Regions from separate parts of the Micromonospora haikouensis genome, predicted to be linked through region 2. Evidence: predicted binding sites of a transcription regulator. Region 2 holds the regulator's gene; the other holds the start of a gene.
What was found. Region 2 encodes HrcA, which represses chaperone genes, less so after heat shock. Its sites were predicted from a motif close to GGTTNGCACNCTCNNNNNGAGNGTGCNAACC; they were not measured.

Region 1 (4,312 bases), on a different contig from region 2:
GGCGTGTCGCCGAGGTGGGGGTCACCGGCGGTGGTGGGCCGGCGCGACGCGGAAGGGGCGGGCCGCTGACGCGACCCGCCCCTTCGACGTGCGGTGTAGCTGAACTCGGGTGGGGCTGGACTCAGAAGTCCATGTCCCCGCCGCCCGGGCCAGCCGCGGCGGCCGGGGTCTTCTCCGGCTTGTCCGCGACGACGGCCTCGGTGGTGAGGAAGAGCGCCGCGATCGACGAGGCGTTCTGCAGCGCCGACCGGGTCACCTTGGCCGGGTCGATGATGCCGGCGGCCAGCAGGTCCACGTACTCGCCGCTGGCGGCGTTGAGGCCGTGGCCGGCGTCCAGGTTGCGGACGCGCTCGACGACGACGCCACCCTCGAGGCCGGCGTTGACGGCGATCTGCCGCAGCGGGGCGTCCAGCGCGATCTTGACGATCTGCGCGCCGGTGGCCTCGTCGCCGGTCAGGTCCAGCTTGTCGAAGGCGGTCTTGCCGGCCTGCACCAGCGCGACGCCACCACCCGGGACGATGCCCTCCTCGACGGCGGCCTTCGCGTTGCGGACAGCGTCCTCGATGCGGTGCTTGCGCTCCTTCAGCTCGACCTCGGTGGCCGCGCCGACCTTGATCACCGCAACACCGCCGGCCAGCTTGGCCAGGCGCTCCTGCAGCTTCTCGCGGTCGTAGTCGGAGTCGCTCTTGTCGATCTCGGCCCGGATCTGGTTGACCCGGCCCTGGATCTGCTCGGCGTCGCCGGCACCGTCGACGATGGTGGTCTCGTCCTTGGTCACCACGACCTTGCGGGCGCGGCCCAGCATGTCGAGGCCGGCGGCCTCCAGCTTGAGGCCGAGCTCCTCGCTGATGACCTGACCACCGGTGAGGATGGCGATGTCGGTCAGCATGGCCTTGCGGCGGTCGCCGAAGCCGGGGGCCTTGACGGCCGCGGACTTGAAGACGCCCTTGACCTTGTTGACCACCAGGGTCGGCAGGGCCTCGCCCTCCACGTCCTCGGCGATGATCAGCAGCGGCTTGCCCGACTGCATGACCTTCTCCAGGATCGGGAGCAGGTCCTTCACCGACGAGATCTTGCTGTTGGCGATCAGGATGTAGGGCTCGTCGAAGACGGCCTCCATGCGCTCCGGGTCGGTCATGAAGTACGCGGAGATGTAGCCCTTGTCGAAGCGCATGCCCTCGGTGAGCTCGAGCTCCAGGCCGAAGGTGTTGCTCTCCTCGACGGTGATGACGCCTTCCTTGCCGACCTTGTCCATCGCCTCGGCGATGATCTCGCCGACGGTGCTGTCACCGGCGGAGATGGAGGCGGTGGAGGCGATCTGCTCCTTGGTCTCGACGTCCTTGGCGAGCTTGGACAGCTCCTCCGAGACGCTGGCCACGGCGGCCTCGATGCCCCGCTTCAGGGCCATCGGGTTGGCGCCGGCGGCCACGTTGCGCAGGCCCTCGCGGACCAGGGCCTGGGCCAGGACGGTCGCCGTCGTCGTGCCGTCACCGGCCACGTCGTCGGTCTTCTTGGCGACCTCCTTGACCAGCTCGGCGCCGATCTTCTCGTACGGGTCCTCGAGCTCGATCTCCTTGGCGATGCTCACACCATCGTTGGTGATGGTGGGGGCACCCCACTTCTTCTCGAGCACCACGTTGCGGCCCTTCGGGCCGAGGGTCACCTTCACGGCGTCGGCGAGCTGGTTCATGCCCCGCTCGAGGCCGCGGCGAGCCTCTTCGTCGAACGCGATCATCTTGGCCATACGGCGTTGTCCTCCTGGACACTCACGGGCCACCCGAGTGTGTGTCCCGGATGGGCCGCCTGGTGTACGCACCTTGGGACGTCGCCACCTGGCGACGACGACGTCTCCTCGGCCGGGCCGGATAGCCCGCGACGACCGGCCATGTGCCACCCGACGGATGTCCGCCGTGCGGCCGTGGCCCCACCGTCCCGACCATTGGCACTCACCCAAGGCGAGTGCCAATGACTTGTTTAGCACTCTGCCCTGCCGAGTGCAAGCACGATGCGGCGGACGGGCCGGGTCGACCCCGCCTGACCAGCGCGACCCGGCCCAGCGGTTCAGCCGATTTCACCCGCCAGCCGGGCGGCGGTAACCGGACCCTCGTACGCCCGCTGCTCGGCGTACGTGACGACCAGGCCGACCAGGTAGACCAGGGCCACCGGCACCGCGACCAGGGCGGCGCCCACGGCGTACGCGACGTTCCAGCCGTCCAGCGAGGCGGCGTCGGCCGGGTCGGCGAAGAGGACGGTCGCGACCTGGATCGGGGCCACGACCATGGACGCGAGGGAGGCGGCGAACCCGACCAGCGCCATCCGCCCGAGCACGGGCCCGAGGCGGGCGTGGAACATCTGCCGGGCCCGGCCGAGCGGGGCGCCGCCCTCGAACAGCAGCACGGGGCCGAACAGGCTCAGCGCGGCCATCACGTACAGGCCGGGCAGGTAGCACAGCACGAATCCGACCAGCATCAGCAGGACGTAGACCACCGTCCAGCCCCACAGCGCCGGGGCCCGGCGCAGGCCGTACGCCAGGGCGTCGCCCACCGACGCCGGCTCGCCCGCGGCCTGCCGCGCCACCACGCGGGTGCCGGCGGCCCAGCCGACCGCCTCGACGAACCCGAGCAGGCAGCCGAGGCCGATCATCGCGGCGAGGAAGACGCCGAGGTCACCGAGGTAGCCGTCGGGCAGTGGGGGCGGCGGCTCGCCGGGCGCGGTGGGCTCCAGCGGCGGCAGCGGGTACAGCGGCACGGTCGCCAACAGCAGCAGGAACGTCGGCAGGGCATGGGTGAGGGCCAGGACCGGCACGAGCAGCCGCCAGCTGCGGCGCAGCGCGCCGGAGCACCGGGAGAACCACCCGCTCAGCCCTTCCCCGGGCAGGGTGACCAGCGGGTCCGCCGGGTCGTAGCCGGGCGGCGGCCACGGCACCGCGTAGCCCGGCGGAAACGGGTGGCCCGGCGGGTACGGCACGGCGTGCGCCGGCGGTAGCACCGGGCCGGGGTGGGGCTGCTGGCCGGGATAGGGCTGCTGGCCCGGGAACCCGGTGGGGTGCCGGACGGGCGGGGGACCGACCGCAGCCGGCCCCTCGGGCCCCGGGAGGGATCGATCGGGTGGGGGTGGCTGGGACACGGGCCCTCCTCAGCGGCGACGCCGGAACGGCTCACGATCTTCCCTGGCCCGGCCCGCCTCCGCCGCCCCGGGGCGACGCGCTCCGCCCGGGGGCGGCGCGCTCCGCCCGCCACCGGCGGCCCGCCCGCCCGCGGGCCCCAGCGGTCGGGCGGTCAGGCGACGACGCGTACGCGCTCGGCCTGCGGCCCCTTCTGCCCCTGGGCGATCTCGAACTCCACGCGCTGCCCGTCGTCCAGCGCCTTGTAGCCGTCCATCTCGATGGCGGAGAAGTGGACGAAGACGTCCTGCCCGCCGTCGACGGCGATGAAGCCGTAGCCCTTCTCGGCGTTGAACCACTTCACGGTGCCCTGTGCCACGGTGCACTTCCTAACGTCGCGCGGCCTTCCACGAGCGGGTACGCCGACGGAACCGGCGGCCCCGGGAACACCGGTTTCACCCGTCTGCGCCGACCGGGAAACCAGTGACCGAAATCGCACGCTACACGAGGAGTGACGATGGCGCACGGCCACAAATGGGGCTATAACGGACCGACCTCAACCCGGCACTGCATAGGCGGCCATCACTGCGATAGGTATGCGGGATGACAGCAGTTTCCCGCCCGCCGACCGACCCGGGCAGCGCCCCGACGGGGACGGCCGACACCGCCGCACGGGCAGCCGACGTACGCCGGGTGACCCTGCCGGACGCGGCCCGGATGCGGGCGCTGCGGCTGGAGATGCTCGCCGACGCGCCGCTGGCCTTCCTGGAGACCCTGGCGGAGGCCGCCGCCCGCCCGCACGCCGAGTACGCGGCCCGCGTCGCGTCGGTCGCCAGCGGCCGGCACACCGCCCAGTTCGTCGCCGACCCCGGCGCGGACCGGCCCGGCGGCCCGGCCGGGCGACTCCTCGGGCACGCCGGCGGGACGGTCTCGGCGGACGAGCCCGGCCTCACCGTCGTCTACGCCGTCTACGTCACGCCGGCCCGGCGCGGCACCGGGCTGCTCGCCGCGCTGATCGAGGGGGTCGCCGCCTGGTCCCGGGAGTGCGGTCGGCCGGAGCTGATGCTGGAGGTCGTCGTCGGCAACGACCGCGCCCACCGGGCGTACCGGAGGCTGGGCTTCGTCGACACGGGCGTGCGGGTCCCGCACCCGAGGCTCCCCGCCCTGCGCGAGCTGCAGATGCGCCGCCCGGCCTGAGGCGGAGGTGCT
Region 2 (4,312 bases):
GGCGGGGCGAGCCGCGAGGGGTACGCCGACACGGTGCTCACCGAGCTGGCGCTGGCCTCCCGGGTGCTCGGCGGCAGCCCGCCGCCCCGGGTCGACACCGTGTTCGTCGGCGGCGGCACGCCCACCCTGCTGCCCGCCGACGACCTGGCCCGCATCCTCGACGGCATCGACCGCACCTGGGGGCTGGCGGCCGACGCGGAGGTGACCACCGAGGCCAACCCCGAGTCGGTGACCCCGGAGTCGCTGAAGACCCTGCGGGCCGCCGGGTACACCCGGATCTCGCTGGGCATGCAGTCGGCCGCGCCGGGGGTGCTGGCGATCCTCGACCGCCGGCACCGCGCCGGTCGGGCCACCGAGGCCGCCCGGGAGGCCCGCGACGCCGGGTTCGACCACGTCAACCTCGACCTGATCTACGGTACGCCGGGGGAGAGCGCCGACGACTTCGCCGCGTCCCTGGCGCAGGTGGTGGCCGCCGGGGTGGACCACGTCAGCGCGTACGCCCTGATCGTGGAGGACGGCACCCGGCTGGCCGCGCGGATGCGGCGCGGCGAGCTGCCGTACCCCTCCGACGACGTGGCGGCGGACCGTTACCTGGCCGCGGAGGCCGCCCTCGACGCGGCCGGTTTCTCCTGGTACGAGGTGTCCAACTGGGCCCGCACGCCGGCCGGTCGGTGCCGGCACAACCTGCTCTACTGGAACGGCGGCGACTGGTGGGGCCTCGGGCCGGGGGCGCACAGCCACGTCGGCGGGGTGCGCTGGTGGAACGTCAAGCACCCGGCCGCGTACGCGAAGCGCCTGGCGGCGGGGGAGTCGCCCGGCCTGGCCCGGGAGGTGCTCACGCCCGACGAGGCCCACACGGAGGACGTCATGCTGCGGCTGCGGCTCGCCTCGGGGCTGCCGCTGGCCGTGCTGGACGACGCGGGCCGCGCCGGGGCCCGGCGGGCCCTCGCCGACGGCCTGCTCGACCCGGCCGGCTACGCGGCGGGCCGGGCGGTGCTCACGCTGCGCGGCCGGCTGCTGGCCGACGCGGTCGTGCGCGACCTGCTGCCCTGACGGGGGTGGCCCCGACCGGCCGGGGGAGCGGCCGGTCGGGGGTCACTTGATCAGGTTGACGGTCATCGGGTAGCGGTAGGGGCTGCCCTCGTTCGCCTTGATGCCGGCGACGATGCCGAAGATGATGCCGACGATCATGGCGCCGAACCCGATCAGGAGCCCCACCAGGATGCAGGTGAGGATCCAGCCGATCAGGGCGATGACCGACCAGAGGAGCTGGAAGTTCAGCGCCGCAACCGCGTGGGCGCGGACCGTCGGCGACTGGTTGCCCCGGGCGAGCAGGGCGATCAGCGGCGCGAGCCAGCCGAGCACGCCACCGCCGAGGAACATCCCCGCCGCGCCGCCGAAGTGGGCGACCAGGACCCAGGTCTTGTCCTCGTTGTTGGCGTAGCCGCCGGAGGGCGGGCCGTACGCGCCGCCGGTCGGATATCCGCCACCGGGCGGGGGGAAGCCGCCACCGGGTGGCGGGTAGCCGGCCGACGGCGGCTGGTCACCGGTGGGCGGCGGATAGCCACCGGGCGGGGGATAGCCGCCCGCCCCGGGGGCCCCGGACAGTGGTGCGGTGGGGGGCTCGTGCCCCGGCGAGCCGTACGGTGCCGACGGGTTCGGCTCCGGCGGGTAGCCGCCGGGGTCGCCCGATCCGGGAGGGCGAGGTGGTTCAGTCATGCACGTCACGGTAGGGGTTGCGGGCAAGCGGGCACCAGAGCGACACCGCCGCGAAGCGGCGGATGTTCGGCCCGCGCAGGCAGGCGACGGCCCGCACCGGGCGGCCGTCGACCGGTCGGCGCGCGCCCGGCCGGGCTCCCACGCGGTGGCTGCCGCACCCGCGGTCCGTCGTTGATCTTACCCAGCACGGGGCAGCCGACGTAGACTGGCACTCGTTACAGTCGAGTGCCAGGCGTCGACGCACCGGCGGAGCGCCGACCTGCGGTGCCGCCGCGCCGCCGGGCCCGACATGCGACAGGAGGTGGCAGGGTGGGTCTGGACGACCGCAAGCTCGCCGTGCTCCGCGCGATCGTCGAGGACTACGTCGCCACCCAGGAGCCGGTCGGCAGCAAGGCGCTGGTCGAGCGGCACCAGCTCGGCGTCTCCCCCGCGACGGTGCGCAACGACATGGCGGTGCTGGAGGAGGAGGGCTACATCCGGCAGCCGCACACCAGCGCCGGACGGGTCCCCACCGACCGGGGCTACCGCCTCTTCGTCGACCGGCTGTCCCGCGTCAAGCCGCTCAGCCCGGCCGAGCGCCGGGCGATCGAGCGCTTCCTGGTGGGCGCGGTCGACCTCGACGACGTGGTGCACCGCACGGTGCGGCTGCTGGCGCAGCTCACCCGCCAGGTCGCCGTGGTGCAATATCCTTCGCTGGCCCGCTCCTCGGTGCGGCACCTGGAGCTGGTGCCGATCTCCACCACCCGGCTGATGCTGGTGATGATCGCCGACACCGGCCGGGTCGAGCAGCGGCTGGTCGAGCTGCCCGCGCCGGTGAGCGCCGACGATGTCACCGACCTGCGCCGGCTGGTCAACGAGAAGCTCGTCGGCAGCCGGCTGTCGGAGACCCCGCCGCTGGTGCAGGCGCTGGTCGAGGAGTCGAGCCCGCACCTGCGTGGCACCATGACCACGCTCTCCACCGTGCTGCTGGAGACGCTGGTCGAGCGGCACGAGGAGCGCATCGCCCTGGCCGGCACCGCCAACCTGACCCGGGGCGGCCTGCTCGACTTCCAGGGGTCCCTGCGGCCCATCCTGGAGGCGCTGGAGGAGGAGGTGGTGATGCTCAAGCTGATCGGCGAGGCCGAGTCGACCACCACCCGCGTGCTGATCGGCGACGAGAACGAGATCGACAACCTGCGGGCCGCCTCGGTGGTGAGCACCGGCTACGGCCCGGGGGCGACCGCGCTCGGCGGACTGGGCGTGGTCGGCCCCACCCGGATGGACTACCCCGGCACCATCGCCACGGTGCGGGCCGTGGCACGCTACGTGGGCGAGCTGCTGGCCCAGAACTGACCAGTCAGGGCCGACGGCCGGCTCCGGCCGACGACCGGCGCAACGCGACAAGAACATGAGGACACGGGACGCAGTGGCCAGGGACTACTACGGCATCCTCGGCGTGAGCCGGGAGGCCTCCGACGACGAGATCAAGCGCGCCTACCGCAAGCTGGCGCGGCAGTTCCACCCGGACGTCAATCCGGACCCGGAGGCACAGGAGAAGTTCAAGGACATCAACGCCGCGTACGAGGTCCTCTCGGACGACCGGAAACGGCAGATCGTCGACCTCGGCGGCGACCCCCTCGCCCCCGGGGGCGGTGGCATGGGCGGCCCGGGCGGGCCCGGCGGGGCCGGCCCGTTCGTCGGCTTCCAGGACATCATGGACGCCTTCTTCGGCGGCGCGGCCGGCGGCTCCCGGGGCCCGCGCCCGCGCACCCGGCCCGGCGCGGACGCGATCCTGCGCCTGGAGCTGGACCTGCACGAGACGGCGTTCGGCGTCGAGGCCCCCATCACCGTCGACACGGCGGTGCTCTGCACCACCTGCTCCGGGGCGGGCACGGCGGCCGGCACCCACCTGGCCACCTGCGAGGCGTGCGGCGGCCGGGGCGAGGTCCAGTCGGTGCAGCGCACCTTCCTCGGCCAGGTGGTCTCCGCCCGGCCGTGCACGGTCTGCCAGGGCTACGGCACCACCATCCCGCACCCCTGCCCGACCTGCACCGGCGACGGGCGGGTGCGCACCCGCCGCTCGCTGACCGTCAAGATCCCCGCCGGGGTCGAGGACGGCATGCGCATCCGGCTCGCCCAGCAGGGCGAGGTCGGCCCGGGCGGCGGCACCGCCGGCGACCTCTACGTCGAGATCCACGAGCGCCCGCACGACGTCTACTCCCGCAAGGGCGACGACCTGCACTGCCGGGTCACCGTCCCGATGACCGCCGCCGCGCTCGGCACCCGGCTGACGATCAAGACCCTCGACAGCGAGGAGACGGTCGACGTCAAGGCCGGCACCCAGCCGGGCAGCACCCTGCGGCTGCGCGCCCGGGGCGTGCCGCACCTGCGCGGCACCGGCCGGGGCGACCTCTACGTCCACCTCGACGTGCGCACCCCGACCAAGCTCGACGCCGACCAGGAGAAGATGCTGCGCGACTTCGCCAAGACCCGGGGCGAGGAGGTCGCCGAGCTGAGCAAGCAGGGCGGCTTCTTCTCCCGGATGCGCGACGCCTTCAACGGGCACGCCTGAGGTGTCGGCGCCGCTGTTCCTGGTCGACGCGCTGCCCACCGG

Region 1: groL (chaperonin GroEL) is a predicted target of HrcA. The motif match lies at 1,938-1,968, and genes of this name have one in related genera.

What each region holds. Positions count from the first base shown of each region.
Region 1 is NZ_JXSX01000002.1:274,115-278,426, reverse strand. Features, by position in the region: gene groL (chaperonin GroEL) at 122-1,744, opposite strand; gene TK50_RS17785 (hypothetical protein) at 2,062-3,126, opposite strand; gene TK50_RS17780 (cold-shock protein) at 3,279-3,482, opposite strand; gene TK50_RS17775 (GNAT family N-acetyltransferase) at 3,821-4,300, shown strand.
Region 2 is NZ_JXSX01000003.1:61,828-66,139, forward strand. Features, by position in the region: gene hemW (radical SAM family heme chaperone HemW) at 1-1,053, shown strand, start outside; gene TK50_RS21930 (DUF4870 domain-containing protein) at 1,096-1,719, opposite strand; gene hrcA (heat-inducible transcriptional repressor HrcA) at 2,029-3,051, shown strand; gene dnaJ (molecular chaperone DnaJ) at 3,125-4,270, shown strand; gene TK50_RS21945 (16S rRNA (uracil(1498)-N(3))-methyltransferase) at 4,272-4,312, shown strand, end outside.